Regions from separate parts of the Streptomyces sp. WAC03905 genome, predicted to be linked through region 1. Evidence: riboswitches for the same ligand, from Rfam matches in the RefSeq annotation. Region 1 holds a riboswitch; the other holds the start of a gene.

What was found. Region 1 has a riboswitch for guanidine ahead of AC2RP6_RS24900 (DMT family transporter). Riboswitches for the same ligand answer to the same signal wherever they lie in the genome.
Region 2: it holds a riboswitch for guanidine, as region 1 does, so the genes downstream of both, AC2RP6_RS03195 (Ohr family peroxiredoxin) here and AC2RP6_RS24900 (DMT family transporter) in region 1, are expected to answer to the same signal.

The regions. Positions count from the first base shown of each region.
Region 1 covers NZ_JBXYDZ010000003.1:4,961,794-4,970,976, forward strand. The annotation lists gene AC2RP6_RS24875 (HNH endonuclease signature motif containing protein) at 1-440, opposite strand, end outside; gene AC2RP6_RS24880 (HNH endonuclease signature motif containing protein) at 437-1,063, opposite strand; gene bcp (thioredoxin-dependent thiol peroxidase) at 1,190-1,657, opposite strand; gene AC2RP6_RS24890 (DUF3618 domain-containing protein) at 1,768-2,088, shown strand; gene AC2RP6_RS24895 (GroES family chaperonin) at 2,132-2,473, shown strand; guanidine-III (ykkC-III) riboswitch at 2,520-2,589, shown strand; gene AC2RP6_RS24900 (DMT family transporter) at 2,621-2,941, shown strand; gene AC2RP6_RS24905 (transglycosylase domain-containing protein) at 2,999-5,512, opposite strand; gene AC2RP6_RS24910 (ABC transporter permease) at 5,689-6,504, shown strand; gene AC2RP6_RS24915 (ABC transporter permease) at 6,497-7,363, shown strand; gene AC2RP6_RS24920 (ABC transporter ATP-binding protein) at 7,367-8,338, shown strand; gene AC2RP6_RS24925 (DUF1707 SHOCT-like domain-containing protein) at 8,447-9,094, shown strand.
Region 2 covers NZ_JBXYDZ010000003.1:61,283-70,465, forward strand. The annotation lists gene AC2RP6_RS03180 (WhiB family transcriptional regulator) at 1-148, opposite strand, end outside; gene AC2RP6_RS03185 (DUF4328 domain-containing protein) at 404-1,090, shown strand; gene AC2RP6_RS03190 (hypothetical protein) at 1,118-1,576, opposite strand; gene AC2RP6_RS03195 (Ohr family peroxiredoxin) at 1,569-2,024, opposite strand; guanidine-III (ykkC-III) riboswitch at 2,100-2,160, opposite strand; gene AC2RP6_RS03200 (AraC family transcriptional regulator) at 2,217-3,335, opposite strand; gene AC2RP6_RS03205 (type 1 glutamine amidotransferase domain-containing protein) at 3,562-4,347, shown strand; gene AC2RP6_RS03210 (discoidin domain-containing protein) at 4,426-6,570, shown strand; gene AC2RP6_RS03215 (TetR/AcrR family transcriptional regulator) at 6,657-7,310, opposite strand; gene AC2RP6_RS03220 (NmrA family NAD(P)-binding protein) at 7,325-8,218, opposite strand; gene AC2RP6_RS03225 (nuclear transport factor 2 family protein) at 8,215-8,640, opposite strand; gene AC2RP6_RS03230 (hypothetical protein) at 8,840-9,183, opposite strand, start outside.

The DNA of each region.
Region 1 (9,183 bases):
CGCATGACGTCCGCCATGCTCTTCGACCCGGCGACTGCGGGTTCGATCTCGTCGCGGGCGAAGAAGCGGCGCGACAGCGCAGGGGGCCGGTGCGAGAAGTGCGACGTGTCGATCCCGAAGCGATCGAGCAGCTTGCCGATGTGCACAGGGGCACTGTTGTAGGGCTCGACGCCCATGAAAGAGAGCATCCCGGCGATGCTGTCCGTGCGGGCCGCCGCTTCCCGGAGCCGTTCCGCCGTGTAGCGCTGCCGGATCCTGACGGGGAGTGGCTCGTCCACGAAGTGGGAGGTGTCGATCCCGTAGTGGGCCAGCCTGGCGCCCACGTACCGGCGGGGGCCTGCCAGGAGCGGCACGCCCAGCAGCCTCAGCAGGTCGACCAGACTGGTGGCCCGGGGCGCGGTTCGGCTGAGCAGGTCCCTGGTGAACCTGACCTCGCTCATGCGGGCTTCCTCCCCTTGCGGCCACGGTAAGTGTCCGTGGTCGCGTGACAGTTGGGGCACAGGAGACGGAGGTTCTCCCGCCGGTTGTCCCACCACTCGCCATTGACGTGATCGACCTCGTGGCGGAGCGGCCTGCCGTTCCAGGACGGGCCGATCCCGCACTCGGCGCACACCTCCGGCACTCCGGCCTTCAGCAGCTGACGCAGGAGGCGCTCGCCCGGGACCCTGCCGTCCTGCGGCTTCCTGAGCGACAGAGTCGGCCCCAGCGCCCCCTTCGGACGGGGATTGCGGGTGGCGGCGAAATGGGACGTGTCGATACCCAGGGCCGCGATGCGCCGGGAGATGTGCGTCTGGTTGCCCCCGACGTTGCTGATGCCGAGGCGCTTGACCACCTCCACGACGGATGCGGACTCGGCCACCAGCTCCCGGAGCCGCGCCTCTGTGTGCCGTGCCCACGTGGTGGGGAAATGGGAGCAGTCGACCCCGCTCTCCCGCATCTTCGCCCGCAGGTAGCGCCTGCTGCCGCTGCTGGGTGTGCCCCCGCACCACCGGACGGCGTCGTCCCAGTTGTCCGTCCCGCGAGCTGCCGCTCGCAGCAGCTCCGGCGTGTACCTGACCCCCACGGCTCTCCCCTCCCGGCCACGCGTGCGGCCCTCGTACGGAGTAACGAGCCGGTGACCGGACGGGTGCGGCTCGGAGCGGCCGACAAGCGGAGCGGGCCGCGCCGGGTGGGGCGGCCCGCTCGGGGGTCAGATGGCCAGGTCCTTGAGGATCTTGGCCACGTGGCCCGTCGCCTTCACGTTGTAGAAGGCGTGCTCGACCTTGCCCGACTCGTCGACGACCACCGTGGAGCGGATGACGCCCGTGACCGTCTTGCCGTACAGCTTCTTCTCGCCGAAGGCCCCGTACGCCGCCAGCGTCTCCTTCTCCGGGTCGCTGACCAGCGTGACCTTCAGGTGCTCCTGCTCGCGGAACTTCGCCAGCTTCTCCGGCTTGTCGGGGGAGACGCCGATGACGTCGTAGCCGGCCGCGGCCAGGACGTCCAGGTTGTCCGTGAAGTCGCACGCCTGCTTCGTGCAGCCCGGCGTCAGCGCGGAGGGGTAGAAGTAGACGATCACCTTCCGGCCCTTGTGGTCGGCGAGCGAGACCTCGTTGCCGTCCGCGTCGGGCAGGGTGAAGGCGGGGGCGGTGTCGCCCGGCTGGAGTCGCTCGCTCATCTGACAGTCTCCTCGGGAGGGGATCGGTACGTCACGAGACTAAGCTGACAGACTGTTCACGGCGGACTACGCCCCCACACGATCACGACCACGACGACGGAGGCAGCGCGGTGTCGGAAGCCAGGACCCCCGCACAGATCGAGGCGGACATCGTCCGCCGCCGCGAGCAGCTCGCCGAGACGCTCGACGAGATCGGCGTGCGCATGCACCCGCAGACGATCATCGGGGACGCGCGGGCCCGGGTCGCCTCGACCGTCGACCAGACCGCGGGGCGGGCCTTCGCCTCCGTGAACCGCGTCGTGACCGACCTGCGTGACGGCATGCGGCACGAGGACGGGAGCCCGCGCCTGGAGCGCGTCGTCCCCGTCGCGCTGCTCGCGGTCGGTGTGGTCGGGCTGCTCGTGGTCTCGGCGCGCCGCAGGCGCGGATGACCCTGCGCGGTACGGGAGGCGTGCGGACAGGTAGGTTCGGGGCGTGAGCGAGAACACCACCCACGACAAGCTGCCCATCCGCATGCTGCACGACCGCGTGCTCGTGAAGTCCGACCTGCCCGAGGGCGAGCGGCGCTCCGGCGGCGGCATCCTGATCCCGGCGACGGCCGCGGTGGGCAAGCGGCTGGCCTGGGCCGAGGTCGTCGCGGTCGGGCAGAACGTCCGGACCGTCGAGCCCGGTGACCGGGTGCTGTACGACCCGGAGGACCGTGCCGAGGTCGAGGTGCGCGGGGCGACGTACGTGCTGATGCGCGAGCGGGACCTGCACGCCGTGGCCGCGGAGCGGCTGGAGGGGTCGGAGGACTCCACCGGGCTGTACCTGTAGCGGAGCGGCGGGAGGGGGCCGGTGGCGGAGGTCACCGGCCCTTTTCGCTGCCCTTTGCTACGGTGGGGGAGAACCCGACGAGACGCGCCGTACCGGGTACGACAAGACGACGCACCCCGTATCGCCCGATGTCTCGGAGGTGCCGTCATGGCCTGGGTTCTTCTTCTTCTCGCCGGTCTGCTCGAAGTGGGCTGGTCGATCGGCATGAAATTCACCGAGGGCTTCACCCGGCTCTGGCCCAGTGTGTTCACGGGCGCCGGGATCGTGGCCAGCATGGTGCTGCTGTCCTACGCCGCGAAGACGCTGCCCATCGGTACGGCGTACGGGGTGTGGGTGGGCATCGGCGCCGCCGGTGCCGCGGTGCTCGGTATGGCGGTGCTGGGTGAGCCCGTCACCGCCGCCCGGATCTTCTTCATCTGCCTGCTGCTGGTCGCCGTGGTGGGGCTCAAGGCGACCTCCGGTCACTGATCCCGGTCGCTGATCCCGGTCACCGATCCCGGTCACTGCCCCGGTTACCGGTCCCGCTCATTCGAGGAACGCCGACGGCGGGCGCGGGCCTCCGACGACGCCGCCGCCGTCGGAGCCGCCCGGGCCGCCGGTGCCGCCTTCGTCGCCCTGGCCGGTGCCATTGCCGGTGCCGGCATCGGTGCCCGTACCGCCGTTGTCCCGGCCGCCCTGGGTGCGGCCACCGTCCTGGCCGCCGTTGTCGCGGCCGCCCTGGGTGCGGCCCCCGTTGCCCTGGCCGCCGTTGTCCCGGCCGCCGTTGCCCTGGCCGCCGTTGCCCTGGCCTCCGTTGTCCTGCCCGCCGTTGTCCTGCCCCGCGTTGTCCTGGCCGCCGGACGGTGGGGTCGGCCGGGACGAGGGGGACGGGCCGTCCTCGTCCGGGGTCTCCTCGGGCGGGTTCGACTGCGAGGAGGGCGGCGGCGGGGGCGGTGCGGCGCCCGGCTGGAGGTCGAGGTCGAAGTCGACGGGGTCGGTGGCCTCCAGTGCGGCCTTCGTGTACGCGGCCCAGATCCGGGCCGGGTAGCCGCCACCGCCGATGCGGGATTCGCCGAGTGCCCCGTACAGCGATTGCAGCGTGCCGGTGTCGGGGTCCTGGCCCATCATCGCGACCACCGTGACCAGGTTCGGGGTGTAGGCCGCGAACCACGCCGAGCGGTCCAGCTCGCCGGTGCCCGTCTTGCCGGCGGCGGGGTGGCCGGCGGCGAGGGCGGCCGTGCCGGTGCCGTTGTCGACGACGCTGACCAGCATGGACGTGGTGGTGTCGGCGGCTTCGCGGCTGATGGCCTGGACGGGGGTCCGTTCGGGCAGGGGGATCTTGTCGCCGCCCTTCGCGATCTCCTCGACGAAGGTGTAGGGGGTGCGGCGACCGTGGTCGGCGAGGGTCGCGTAGGCCTGCGTCATGTCGAGGACGCTGGCCTGGAGGGTGCCGAGCGCCATGGCCGGGCCGACCACGAAATTCGGGGTGTCCTCGGGGACGCCCAGGTCGATGGCGGTCTTCTTGACCCGGGCGGTGCCGACGTCGACGGCCATCTGCGCGTACACGGCGTTCACCGAGAGGTCGGTGGCGGTGTTGACGGTGATGTTGCCGTAGGAGACCTGGCCCTCGTTCTCCGGGGCGAAGCGGATCCGGCCGCCGACGACGGGGCGCTTGTTGTCGCCGTTGTAGACCGTGTTGGGGGTGATCCTGCGGCCGTCCTGGGTGCGGGAGCCGTTCTCGACGGCGGCCGCGAAGACGAACGGCTTGAAGGTGGAGGCGACCTGGTAGTCGTGCCGGGTCGCGTTGTTGACGTACTGCCGGGTGTAGTCGACACCGCCGTACATGGCGACGACCTTGCCGGTGGCCGGGTCGATGGAGACGCCGCCGGCCCGCACCAGCCGGTCCGCCGTGCGGGTCTCGGGTCGGAGCTTGCCGAGCATCTGGTCGTCGACGGCCTCGACGAAGTCGGCCTGGCGGCGCCGGTCGATGGTGGTGCGGATGCGGTAGCCGCCCTCGGCGAGGGTCTTGTCGTCGAGGATCTCGCGGTCGAGGATGAACTCCTTCACCGCCTCGACGAGGTAGCCGCGCTGGCCGGACAGGCCGGCGGCGGCCCGTACCTTGCCGGGTTCGGGGAACCGCGTGGCGGCGCGCTCGGCGGCGGGCAGCCAGCCCTTCTTCACCATGCCGTCGAGTACGTAGTTCCAGCGGGCGAGTGCGCGGGGGCGGCTCTGCGGGTGGGAGACGACGTCGAAGGCGCTGGGGGAGTTCAGGAGGGTGGCGAGGTAGGCGCCCTCTGCGGTGGTGAGGCTGCCGACGTCCTTGCCGTAGTAGGCCTGCGATGCGGCCTGGATGCCGTAGGCGTTGCGGCCGAAGTAGCTGGTGTTGAGGTAGCCCTCCAGGATGTAGGCCTTCGACTTCTCGCGGCCGAGTTTGATCGCGATGAAGAATTCCTTGGCCTTGCGCTTGAGGGTCTGTTCCTGGCCCAGGTAGTAGTTCTTGACGTACTGCTGGGTGATCGTCGAACCGGACTGGGTGCCTTTGCCGGTGGCGGTGTTCCAGGCGGCGCGGACCATGGCCTTGGGGTCCACCGCCCGTTCGGAGTAGAAGTCCCGGTCCTCCGCGGCCAGTACGGCCTCCTGGACGGTCAGCGGGACCTGCGAGAGGGGCACGTTGACGCGGTTGACCTCGCCGTCGCGGGCGATCAGGGAGTCGTCGGAGTAGAGGTAGACGTTGGACTGCGCGGTCGCGGCGGCGTTGGCCGGGGGGATGTCGACCAGCAGGTAACCGGCCACGAGGCCGCCGCCGATCAGGAGGGCGAGGAGCAGGACGGTGCCGAGGACCATGCGCCAGGTGGGGAGGAGGCGGCGCGGGCCGGTCCGCCGCCGGCGGGCCTTCTTCCCGGCGCGGTCCGGACGGCCCGGGCGGTCCGGGTGGTCGAGGTGTCCCGGGCGGCCCGGTCCGTCCCGGCCGCCCGCGCCGTCCCGGCCGCCCGCGCCGCCCGCGGGCGGGGTGTCCGGGTCGCGAGGGGTCCAGCCCGCGGGTGGTGACGGGTCGCTCATCTCCAGGACTCCTCGACGCTGTTCGAAATATCCACTTCTGTACCTCATGGTGTCTACCCGATGGCCGGTGACAACCGCTCCGGACGGGGGTAAATCGGTCGCGTGGCTCGCCCCTCCGCACTAAGCTCGCGCGCTTTGGCCGACGTAGGAACGACGTGGAAAACGGAGGGGATACGGTGCGCCAGAGAGTGGCCCTTTACGGTGCGGTCGCGGCCGGCGGATTCCGGCGCTACGCCACCTACGGGACGGCGACCGCGGCGGGCGTGTTCACCAACACCGTCTTCGGGTTCATCGTCGCGTTCACGTACATCGCGCTGTGGGAGCAGCGCCCCGGCCTCGGCGGCTACGACCAGGCCCAGGCCCTGACCTTCGTCTGGGTGAGCCAGTCGCTGCTGGCCGCCGGGGCGTTGATCGGCGGCGGGTTCCACGAGGAGGTCCAGGAGCGGGTGCGTACGGGCGACATCGCCGTCGACCTGTACCGGCCCGCCGACCTGCAGCTGTGGTGGCTGGCGGCCGACATGGGCCGGGCCGCCTTCCAGCTGGTGGGGCGGGGACTGGTGCCGCTGGCGGCGGGGGCGCTGGTCTTCCGGCTGGCGCTGCCCACGGACCCGGCGCGCTGGCTGCTGTTCCTGGTGTCCGTGACGCTCGGGCTGGTGGTGGGCTTCGCCCTGCGCTACCTGCTGGGGCTGCTGGCCTTCTGGCTGCTGGACGGGTCCGGGATCAACCTGATGGCGACCGTCGCCTCGATCTTCTTCTCGGGGATGCTGCTGCCGCTGACCGTCTTCCCCGGCGCCTTCGGAGAGTTCGTGCGGGTCCTGCCGTGGGCGGCGATGCTCCAGGTGCCGCTGGACGTGCTGCTGGGCGAGCACGCGGGGGCCGGGGACGCGGCCGGCGCGCTGGGCTTCCAGGCGGTCTGGGTCCTCGTCCTGCTGGGCGCGGGACGGCTGTTGCAGTCGGCGGCGACGCGGAAGGTGGTGGTCCAGGGTGGCTGAGGCGGTACTGGAGCGGGAGTTCGCGGATCTGGAGGTGCCGCGGGCGCGGAGCCGGGTCCGCGAGGGGCTGCGCGGCTACGGCCTGATCGTGGCGATGTGGATCCGGTCGACGATGACGTACCGGACGTCCTTCGTCCTGTCGACGCTGGGGAACGCGGCGATCACACTGCTGGACTTCGTCGCGATCTACATCATGTTCTCGCACGTGGACGTCCTCGGCGGCTTCACGCTGCCCGAGGTCGCCCTGCTGTACGGGTCCTGCTCGGCGTCCCTGGGGCTGGCGGACCTGCTGCTGGGCAACACCGACCGGATCGGCGCCCGGATCCGCGACGGTTCGCTCGACACCATGCTGGTGCGTCCGGTGCCGCTGCTCGCGCAGGTCGCCGCCGACCGGTTCGCGCTGCGTCGGCTGGGCCGGGTCGGGCAGGGGCTGGGGGTGCTGGGCTGGGCGCTGTGGACGCTGGACCTGGAGTGGACGGCCGGGAAGGTGCTGCTGGTGCCGGTGATGCTGGTGGCGGGCGGGTCGATCTTCGCGGCGGTGATGGTGGCGGGGGCCGCCTTCCAGTTCGTCGCCGGGGACGCGGCGGAGGTGCAGAACTCCTTCACGTACGGCGGCTGCACCATGCTGCAGTACCCGCCGACGGTCTTCGCGACGGACCTGCTGCGCGGGGTGACCTTCGTCGTGCCGCTGGCCTTCGTCAACTGGCTGCCCGCGCTGTACGTGCTGGGGCGGCCCGATCCGCTGGGACTGCCGGGGTGGGTGGCGTTCCTGAGCCCGCTGGTGGCCCTGGCGGTGTTCGTGCCCGCGTCGCTGGCCTGGCGCGCGGGTGTCCGTTCGTACCGGAGCACGGGGAGCTGAGCCGTGGTGGATGATGCGCTGATCTCGCTGGACGGGGTCGAGAAGGTCTTCGAGGTACGGCGCCGGGTGGGCCTGGTACGCCGGGAGAAACGCCGGGTCAGGGCGGTGGACGGGATCAGCTTCGAGGTCGCCCGGGGGGAGATGGTCGGCTACATCGGGCCCAACGGGGCCGGGAAGTCGACGACGATCAAGATGCTGACGGGCATCCTGACGCCGAGCGGTGGCCGGCTGCGGGTCGCGGGCATCGACCCGGCGCGGGAGCGGGTGCGTCTGGCGCAGCGGATCGGGGTGGTCTTCGGGCAGCGCACGACGCTGTGGTGGGACCTGCCGCTGAAGGACTCCTACGGGCTGATGCGGCGGATGTACCGGGTGCCGCGGGCGCGGTTCGAGGAGAACCTGGAGCGGTGCGTGGACCGGCTGGACCTGGCGGAGCTGCTGGACGTGCCGGTACGGCAGCTGTCGCTGGGGCAGCGGATGCGCGGGGACATCGCGGCGGCGCTGCTGCACGATCCGGACGTGCTGTACCTGGACGAGCCGACGATCGGGCTGGACGTGGTGAGCAAGGCGAAGGTACGGGGCTTCCTGCGGCAGTTGAACGAGGAGCGCGGCACGACGGTGCTGCTGACCACGCACGACCTGCAGGACATCGAGCAGCTCTGCGAGCGGGTGATGGTGATCGACCACGGGCGGCTGATGTACGACGGGCCGCTGGGCGGGCTGCACGCGGCGGGGTCGGTGGCGGAGAGCGAGCGGACGCTGGTGGTGGACCTGGAGCGGGAGCTGGCGCCGATCAGCGTGCCGGGGGCGCGGGTGGTGAGGGTGGAGGGGCCGAGGCAGTGGCTGGCGTTCCCGGCGGGGGCGTCGGCGGCGCCGCTGGTGTCGGCGGTGGCGGCGGCGTACCCGCTGGTGGACCTGTCGGTGCGGGAGCCGGACATCGAGGACGTGATCGCGCGGATGTACGCGGGGCGGGGCTGAGCGGCGGGGTCCCGGCCGGGCCTCGGGGGTGCTCTCAGGGTTCGGTCGGGGGCGGTATCAGGGGCGGGACCATACAACTCCCGGGCGTGCGTGCATAGTCTGGTGCGTATGAGTGACGAGCGGCCGGAGAAGCCGTTGCCGGAGTTGAGGGCGTCGGATGCCGACCGGGAGCGGGTGGTGGAGCGCCTTCGGGACGCCGTCGCCGAGGGCCGGCTGGACATGGACGAGTTCGAGGAGCGGCTGGAGGCGGCGTACAAGTCCCGTACGTACGCCGAGCTGGAGCCGCTGACGGCCGACCTTCCGGCGCCGACGGGCCCGGCGGCCGCCCCGCCCGCGACGGTGGAGCCGGGCGGCTCCGCCTGGCCGGGCCGGATCGGCGGGACGGGGTCGTCGGGGCTGGCCGTCGCGGTGATGTCGGGCTTCCAGCGCAAGGGGCGGTGGACGGTACCGCCGCGCTTCGACGCGGTCGCGTTCTGGGGCGGTGGTGAGCTGGACCTGCGGGAGGCGGACTTCGCGCAGCGCGAGGTGGTGATCAACTGCGTCGCGGTGATGGGCGGGATCGAGATCACGGTGCCGCCCGGGGTGGACGTGGACGTGCGGGGCTTCGGCTTCATGGGGGCGTTCGACCAGCGGGACAGCCCGGGGCCGACGGAGCCGGGCGCTCCGCGGGTGGTGGTGACGGGGTTCGCCTTCTGGGGCGGGGTGGAGGTCAAGGTCAAACCCCCGAAGCGGCCGTCGCTGCGCAAGCAGCCGTAACGCTCCCCTCCGGCCGCTCCGCTCCCGCGGCGGGTGGCGGTGCTCGGGGCCGGCCTGCGGGCCGGTGGCTTCCGGGGCTCTGCCCCTGC
Region 2 (9,183 bases), 4.9 Mb from region 1:
TCGCGGCCTCCTCGCGCGCACGGACGGCTTCGGCCCGCTCGTTCGCGCCCCGCTCGAAGACCGCCCGTTCCCCGGAGCGGCACGGTCCGTCGAGCGGCGCGTCGTGTCGGGGGTGGAGGAGTACGTCCGTACGGGAGTTGTCGGTCACGCCCGGCTTCCTTCCGGCAGGGGCGGCCCGTGGTGACCGCCTGTTCCCCCCGTATCACCGGAACCCGCGAGTCCATGCGTCGTCAGATGGTCCCACGCCCCGTCAAGGCATCGGCGCCCAAGGCCCCGTACCCAACCCTCAGGGCCGTCACCTGGGGTTTCTTGGTGGACGGTTGGCTTCTGCGTGCCGTAGTTTCCCTGTGCGCGCTCAACCCGGGCGTCTGCGCACCGCGCCCGTGGGGAGTTCCACCGCGTCATGTCCTCGGCCCGTCCCGACGTTCTCCGGCCCCGTCCGCCGCTGGCCCACCCGGCCTCCAGCCCCACTCGTGCTCTGCTCGGGGTGCTGCACGCCACGCTGACGGCCGCCGCGGCAGGCGATCTCGTGTCCCTGTACTCCGGGTTCCGGGTGCGCGCCGCGGTGGAGGGGGACGGCGGGTTCGCCTTCATCGCCGAGGACCGGTGGGTGACCCTGAACACGATGCTCGCCCGCGTCGAGTCGTTCCGGCTGCTGACGGTGCTCGTGTGCGCGGCCGTGTTCATCATGTGGTTCCACCGCATCCGGTTGCGGGCCGGCATGCTGGCACCCACCGCGTTCCGCCGTGGTCCGGGGTGGGCGATCGGCGGCTGGTTCGTTCCCGTGGCCTGCCTCTGGATGCCGTACCGGATCGCCAACGAGGCCTGGACGGTCGGCCTTCGGGGGGCGAAGGGCCCCTACTGGCCGCTGAACCTCTGGTGGGCGTCGTTCGTCGGCTCGCTCCTGCTCGGCCGGTACGCGAACGCGCGCGCCCGGCGGGTCGACGACCTCGGCCCGTACCTGGACGCGGTGACCCTGGGCATGGTGGCGGCGGTCCTGAGCATCGTCGCGGCGGGCGCCGCCATGTTCTTCGCGGCCCGCCTGACCCTCATGCTGGACGGCGACGGGAACGCGGCCGCCCGCCGGTGAGCCGGGGGCGGCCGCGCGGCCCCGACGTCACAGCCGCCAGTGCGCACCCGCTCGGGAGTCCACGTGCACCACGTGCCCGCCGACGCGGACCACGTGGTGGTCGGGGCCGGACCAGGAGCCCGTGGCGCCGTCCGTGTCGGGCAGCGGGGTCCAGACCTCCAGGAAGGTGCTGCCGTCCGGGTTGGTGCCCGACTCGACGAGGTTCTCGCCGTCCCGGCGGAGGGTGCCGGTGTCGTCGCCGGGCTCGCCCGTGAGGTGGTGGAAGCGCACCCGGGAGCCGTCGTAGGAGGTCGTGCCGGCGAAGCCGCGGCTGTCGGCGTAGTACGGCCCGGCCTGCAGCCAGATCACTGCGGCGTCCCCCTCCTCGACGAGCGGTCCGCCGTTGCGGCTGATGCCGCGCCGCAACCAGGCGCCGCGCTCGGGTACCGGGATCCCGCCGGACCCGCCGGACCCGCCGGACCCGCCGGACGTTCCCGGCTCAGGCACGGTCGTCGGCGGCCGGGGCGTGGTCCACCGCCAGGAGTGTCAGCGGTACGTTGCCGCGTACCGCCTGCGCGTACGGGCAGACCTCGTCGGCCCGGTGCAGCAGCGGCTGGAGGTCCGCCGCGGGCCAGCCGGGCAGGCTGACGGTGAGGGTGACCGCGAGGCCATAGCCCGCGGGCGTGTCCGTCGTACCGAGTTCCACCGCACAGGCCACCCGCGCGGCGGAGGCGTCCGCCCCGAACTCGGCGGCCACTTCCGCGAACGCGGAGGTGAAACAGGCCGCGAAGCCGGCCGCGAAGAGCTGCTCGGGGTTGGTGGTGCCCGGCACCTTCTTGCGCGGCGGCGCGAGGCGGACGTCCAGGCGGCCGTCGTCCGTGCGGACGGATCCGCTGCGGCCTCCGACGGCGTGCGCGGTCGTCCGGTAGAGGCTGCTGGTGAGTGGCACGGTCATGACGTTCGGCCCATCCTGCTCGACGAGGACGCTGCCCGGGAGCGGACAGCGGGCGGTGCCGCGCGTGCGGCACCTCGCGCGTCGTCGTGCGTAACCGGGTACGGCGCATCTCGTCCGGGGCCGGGGACCGGGCCGCCGGACAATCTAGCAGCGGTTCCGGCGGGATCGGCAGGACGCCCCGGGTGCTGTTCCTCACCCGTCCGAAGTCCGGCCCCCGGTCCCGTCGCCGACCCCGGCCCCGGCCCCGGCCCCGTCCACGGTCCCGGTCCCGTCCCCGGTCCCGTCCGCGGTCCCGGTCGCTTCGACGGCCGGGGCGGCGGGCCGGCACCGGCTGCGGTACGCGCCGGGCGGGATGCCCTCCCACCGGGTGAAGGCACGGACCAGGGCCGTCGCCCCGCTCAGGCCCACGAGCGGCGCGATCCGGTCCAGGGGCAGGGCCGTGGTCTCCAGCAGCCGCCGGGCGCGGCCGTGGCGGGCGGTGTCGAGGAGCGCGCGCCACGACGTGCCCTCCGCGTGCAGGGCCCGGCGCAGGGTGCGGACGCTGAGGTTGAGCTGCCGGGCGGGGCCCTCGGGGCCCGCGTCCTCCAGCGCGGCGTGGTCCAGCCACTGCCGGACGCGCTCGGCGACGGACGGGGCGGCCGCGGACAGTTGGCGCAGGAGGCGGTCGGCGTAGGCCCGGTGGAGGCCGTTGAGCACCGGATCGTAGAGGGGGCGGCGCCTGTCGAGGTCCTCGCCGGCGACCGTGATCCCGTTCTCCGCGGCGTCGAAGGTGACGGGGCAGCCGAAGACCCGGGCGTACGGCTCGGCCGAGCCCGCCCGCGGGTGGGCGAACGACACCGCCAGGGGCGCCCAGTCGTCGCCGGCGATCCAACGCGCGGCCCGCACCATGCTGCTGACGACCGCCTCCACCTGCTGGGGGTGCATGGCGCTCGGGCCGACGGTCGGCCGGTAGCAGACGCGGCCGACGCCGCCCCGGCGGTGCAGGGTCACCGTGCCCGCCTGGCTCACCAGGGGGTGGTAGCGCTCGGCCGCCCGTGCGGCGTCGGCGAGGCCGGCGCTGGTGAGGATCAGGTGGCCGAGGATGTGCAGGGCGTCGGGACGGATCCGGTCGCCCACGAGGAGGCCGGTGTGCGGGCCGGCATCGCCGGCGGCGAGCACCTCGTCCCACAGGGCGCGCATCTCGTCGTACTCCAGCCGGTCCGTGGGCACGGTCCGGGAACCGGGACCGCCGCCCCCCGCCTCGGTCGTCGCGCTGAGGACGGCGAGGGCGTAGGACGCGTTGACGGACGGGCCGGGGACGGAGGTGGACACGGCCGTCAGTCAATGCGGGCGCACCACCCCCGTCAAGGGCGTCCGCGGGACGCCCGCGCGCGGGGCGCCGGGTCCGGAGAGTCAACGCCTTGGCCGTCGGAGTCAATGACGGCCCGGCGGGCGGCTCCTAGGGTCGTCCTTCGGACACCGAGGATCAGGGGGTCGGGCCCCTGGGCCGCGGAAGCGTACGTGCTGCCCTGATTACCACCGCTCAGAGGAGTACGCCGTGATTCTCTTCCTGCTCCCGGCAGGCGACTACGACCCCACCGAAGCGGCGGTGCCCTGGGCGGCGCTGCGGGACGCCGGCTTCGAGGTGCGGTTCGCGACGCCCGACGGGAAGGTCGCGCTCGCCGATCCCCGGCTCACCGACCTCGGCTTCTCCTGGCTGTCGCCCTGGCTGATGACCCGCCGTGCCGAACTGGCCGCCTACCGGCGCCTCACCGAGGACCCGTCCTTCCTCGCCCCCTTCTCCTACGCGGACGTGGACGCGGAGGTCGATCCGGCCGACATCGCGGGCCTGTTCGTGCCGGGCGGCCACGCCCCCCGCATGCGGACCCTGCTCGAGAACGCCACCGCCCAGCGGCTGTTCGCCCGGATCTTCACCCGGGGCCTGCCGGTCGGGGCCGTCTGCCACGGTGTGCTGCTGGCCGCCCGCGCCCAGGACCCCGCGACCGGACGCTCGGTCCTGTACGGGCGGCGGACGACGGCACTGACGGCCCTGCTGGAGCTGACCGGGTGGAACCTCACCCGGTTCTGGCTGGGGCGCTACTACCGCACGTACCGCACCACCGTGCAGCAGGAGGTCACGGCGGCGCTCGCCGATCCGCGCCACTTCCTCGCCGGCCCGCCGCTGCCCGTTCGCGACACGGCCGCCCGGCCCGGTCGCGGCTTCACCGTGACGGACGGCAATTACGTCTCGGCGCGGTGGCCCGGTGACTGCCACCGCCTCGCGGCCGACTACCTGGCCCTGGTCCGTGCCCGTGCGGCGGGAGCGGTGGACCGCCCCGTGTGATCCCCCGTCCGCGCGGGCGGCGGTGTCCGGGGCCGAAGAAGACCATCTCCGCAGGGTCGTGCACGCTTCGTGGAAGGGATGGGGATGAATCGACGAAGAGCCTCAGGACGGCGCCGCCAATACCTCCTGATCGGCCTGGTCCTCGCGTTGGTGACGCTGGCCCTCGGGCCCGCGGCCGCCGGCGCGCCGGCCGGGCCGCAGTGGTGGGAGCCCGTGGCGCGACCGGCCCCGGACTCGCAGGTCAACGTCACCGGCGAGCCGTTCACCGGTACCGACGCACAGGGCCGCGTCCGCGGCTACGTGGACGCGCACGTCCACCTGATGTCCGACGAGGGCTTCGGAGGACGGCTGGTCTGCGGAAAGGTCTTCTCCCCGGCAGGGGTTGCGGACGCGCTGAAGGACTGTCCCGAGCACTATCCGAACGGCGTCCTCGCCCTCTTCGACATGATCACCAAGGGCGGTGACGGCCGGCACGACCCGAACGGCTGGCCGACGTTCCGCGACTGGCCGGCCCATGACTCCGCCACCCACCAGCAGACGTACTACGCGTGGGTGGAGCGGGCCTGGCGGGGCGGGCAGCGGATCCTGGTGAACGACATGGTCACCAACGGGGTCATCTGCTCGCTGTACTTCTTCAAGGACCGCGGCTGCGACGAGATGACCGCGATCCGGCTCCAGATCCAGAAGACGTACGAACTCCAGGCCTACGTGGACGCCATGTACGGCGGCGCGGGCAAGGGCTGGTTCCGGGTCGTCACCGACCCCGGCCAGGCGCGCCAGGTCATCCAGGAGGGCAAGCTCGCCGTGGTCCTCGGGGTGGAGACCTCCGAGCCGTTCGGCTGCAAGCAGGTGCTGGACAGTGCCCGGTGCACCATGGAGGACATCGACCGCGGACTGGACGAACTGCACCGGCTTGGCGTGCGCAGCATGTTCCTGTGCCACAAGTTCGACAACGCCCTGTGCGGCGTACGGTTCGACACCGGCACCCAGGGCATGGCCATCAACGCCGGGCAGTTCCTCTCGACGGGCACCTTCTGGAGCACGGAGACCTGTACCGGCCCCGAGCACGACAACCCGATCGGGTTCGGGCTGACCGCCGGGGCGGCGGCCGGGCACGACGGTCACGCCGCGAGTGCGGCGAGCGCCGGCCCCCCGCAGGCCGGGACCGATGCCGAGGCGGCGGCCCGGATCCGGGCCGCCCTGCCCGAAGGCGTCGAACTGCCGCAGTACGGCGGCGCCTCCCTGCAGGCGGCGCAGTGCAACCGCCGGGGCCTCACCGCGCTGGGCGAGTACGCGGTGCTGGGCATGACGAAGCGCGGCATGATGCTGGAGATCGACCACATGAGCGTCAAGGCGGCGAACCAGGCACTGCGCGTGCTCGAAGCCGAGCGCTACTCCGGCGTCCTGTCCACGCACGGCTGGATGGACGAGAACTGGACCGAGCGGGTGTACCGTCTGGGCGGCTTCATCGCGGGCCACATGTTCGAGGCGCCCGCCTTCGCCGCCGAGGCGCGTGAACACGCCGCCCTGCGTGCCCGGTACGGCGCCGGGTACGGCATCGGCACCGACATGAACGGCTTCGCCTGGCTGCCCGGTCCCCGGGCCGCGGCCGGCGATCAGGTCCGCTATCCCTTCCGCAGCCCCGACGGCGGCTCCGTCCTCGACCGGCAGGTCACCGGTTCTCGCGTGTGGGACGTCAACACGGACGGCGGGGGCACCCACTACGGCCTCGTGCCGGACTGGATCGAGGACATCCGGGTCACCGGCGGCCAGGACGTGGTGGACGAGCTGATGCAGGGCGCCGAGGGCTACCTGCGCACGTGGGGGCGCGCCCACGGTCACACCACCCCGTACGTGCCCCTGGTGCGCGGCTACCGCCCGCACGCCGGGCACCTGGCCTCCTCACGGCCGCTGCCCGCCGGATTCACCCACGAAGGAGTCTGGAGGGTGCTGCGGGACCCGGCGCCGGGCACGGTCCGGCTCTACGAGTGCAAGGTGGCCGGCCACTCGCTGCTGACCCACGATCCGGGGTGCGAGGGCCGGCAGCCCCTCGGCGCGGTCGGATACGCGTACACGAAGGCGGTGCCGGGCTCGGTACCCCTCTACCGGTGCTACGTGCCGTCCGTCTTCGACCACTTCGTCTCCACCCGCGCCGACTGCGAGGGCCCGTACGTGCGCGAGGGCCTGCTCGGCCACGTGATGCCGGTGGCGGCGTCGCCGTAGCGGCGGGAGCGGACGGGGTGCCCCCGGCGCGTGCGGCCCGGGGGCACCTCCGCCCGGAGGCCCGCCTAGGGGCGGGAGGACCGACGCTACTTCGACGACACGACCTGGTCGGCCTCTGCGCCGAGGATGCTGTCGACGTGGGCGGCGAGCGCGGAGCGCAGGCCGTCCGGGGACATCTTCTGTTCGTCGATCAGGTACGCGACGAGGTCGGCGCGGATGGCCGCCAGCAGTGCGTGGGCGGTGAAGTCCGCGTCGGGGACGCCGGGTACCAGGTCGAGCGCCGCCCGCAGCGTTTCGTGCCACCAGCCGTAATGCTGGGCGTGGTACGGGCTGCTGAGGCCCGCGTCCTCGGCGGCCGCCATCAGGTTCCGGTTCTCGATCTTGAAGGTCAGCGAGGTGTCCAGGAGGGCCAGCACCCGCTCCCGCGGTGCGGAACCGGTCGCCTCCTGCACCTCGCGCACGGTGCGCTGCAGCGGTTCGAGGCGGGAGGTGATCACGGCGGCGATCAGCCCGGCGCGGTCGCCGAAGCGGCGGAAGAGGGTGCCCTTGCCGACGCCCGCGGCCGCGGCGATGTCGTCCATCGACACGCCGTGGGGGCTGCCGCCGGCGGCGAAGAGCGCGTCGGCGGCTGCCAGGACGGCTTCCCGGTTGCGCTGGGCATCGGCGCGTTCCGGCCGTTCCGTGCGTGCGGTACCGTCGGCGCGCTCCGTGCGCTCGGTACGCTCCGATCGTCGGGCCACGGGTCCTCCTCGGTCTAGGACCGCTCCGGCCCCGGGGAATGATATGCGCCGCCCAGCTCCCGTTCGACGAATGCCTTGAGGGTGCCCGCAGGGCGGCCGGTGAGGCGTTCCACGGTGTCCGAGGTGCGGTCCTCCGCCCCGTCGGCGATGGCCCGGTCCATCCGGGCCAGCATGGTGGCGAATTCCAGCGGTATCTCGGCCGCCCAGCGGTCGCGCAGTTCCTCGAAGGTCAGCTGCCGGTGCACGACGCGGCGCCCGGTGACCTCGCTGATGGTCGCGGCGACGTCGGCGTAGCTCATCGCTTGCGGCCCGGTGAGGATGAGGTCGGCGTCGGGGGCCCGTTCGTCGGTCAGGGCGCGTACGGCGACGGCGGCGATGTCCTCGGCGTCGACGAATCCCACGCGTCCGTCGCCCGTGGCCGTGAGGATGGCGCCGTCCTCACGGATGGTGCGTGCGTGGGGGGCGGTGCCGGCGAAGTTCTGCATGAACCAGGAGGGTCGCAGCACCGCCCACTCCTCGAACAGGCCGGGCAGTTGTGCGTGGACCCGGCCCACCGCGGGCCCGCCCGCCGGGATCGCCGAGGAGCTGAGCAGCACTGCGCGGCGTACGCCCGCCGCGTGGGCCCGGCGCAGGAAGGGCAGCATGACGGCTGCCGGGTCCGGCGAGCCGGTGGGCGGGATCAGGTAGGCGCGGTCCACCCCGTCCAGGGCGTCTTCCCAGGTCCCGGGCTCGTTCCAGTCGAAGCGGACGGCATGCGTGCCGGGGTGCGCGGCATGTGCGGGGGCGGTCCGGCCGGCCGCCCTGACGGGCCGGCCCTCGGCGATCAGTCCGGCGGTGACGCGGCGTCCGGTGGTGCCGGTGGCCCCGATGACCAGGGTGGCGGGAGCGGGGGTGGAGGCGGGATTCATCGGTTCGCTCCGGTGAAGTCGGCGCCGGGCAGGGACGCGGCGAGGGGGTTCCAGTAGTCGCGGTAGGCGGTGATGAGGCCGTTCTCGACGGTGACCACGGCGATGTAGGTCATGTCGTAGGGGGTGTCGGTCCGCACCAGGCGGCCGACTCCGCGCATCTCGGCCACGATGGTTCCGGGGGCGGTGGTCTGGTGGATCGTCACTTCGGGGAAGGCGTGCAGGTCCACGTGGTCGGGATAGTGCCGCATGTAGGCGCCGACCGCGGCCTTGCCCTCGATGCGTGCGGGCCAGCCGTCGGGGGCGAAGGGGAATTCGAGGACGCCGTCGGTGTCCCACAGGTCGACCCAGGCGGGGATGTCCTTCTCCAACAGCAGTTGCAGGCCGTGGCGGTAGAGCTCCGCTGCCGTCCTGGGGATCGTCATGGTCGGGGGTTCCGATCTGCTCGCAGTGGGGGCGCGGCGCACGCCGCCGGATAAACGGACTGTCGGTCCGTATGATCTTGAGCGTACGGACCGGCGGTCCGTTTCGCAAGCCGCAACCGGCGCCGCGGGGCGGAGAACGGCGAAGCCGCAGCCACCCCCCGGGGGGTGGCTGCGGCTTCGGCCTCGGCTTCGACGTGGGTCAGGAAGTGCGCTTCAGCGTCCAGGTGTTGGGGCTGAGGCTCGGGACGGCGGAGTAGCGACAACCGCTGGAGTAGTAGGTGCTGGTGATGGTCCAGCCTGCCTGCGGCCAGGTGGAGGCGCAGGCGTTGACCTGCGTACCCACCGGATAGCCTCTGAGGTCCTTGATCTGCTTCATGTTGGGCGTGAAGCCGGAGCCGCACCCGGCGCTGTTCCACCACTGGACGTCGACCCAGCCGTCCGGGGTGAGGGCGCTGGCGCACATGTTGACCGTGTCACCGGGGGCCGCCGAGGCGGGACTCGCGGTGACGGCCAGGGCGGTGACGGCCATGGTGGCCAGTGTGA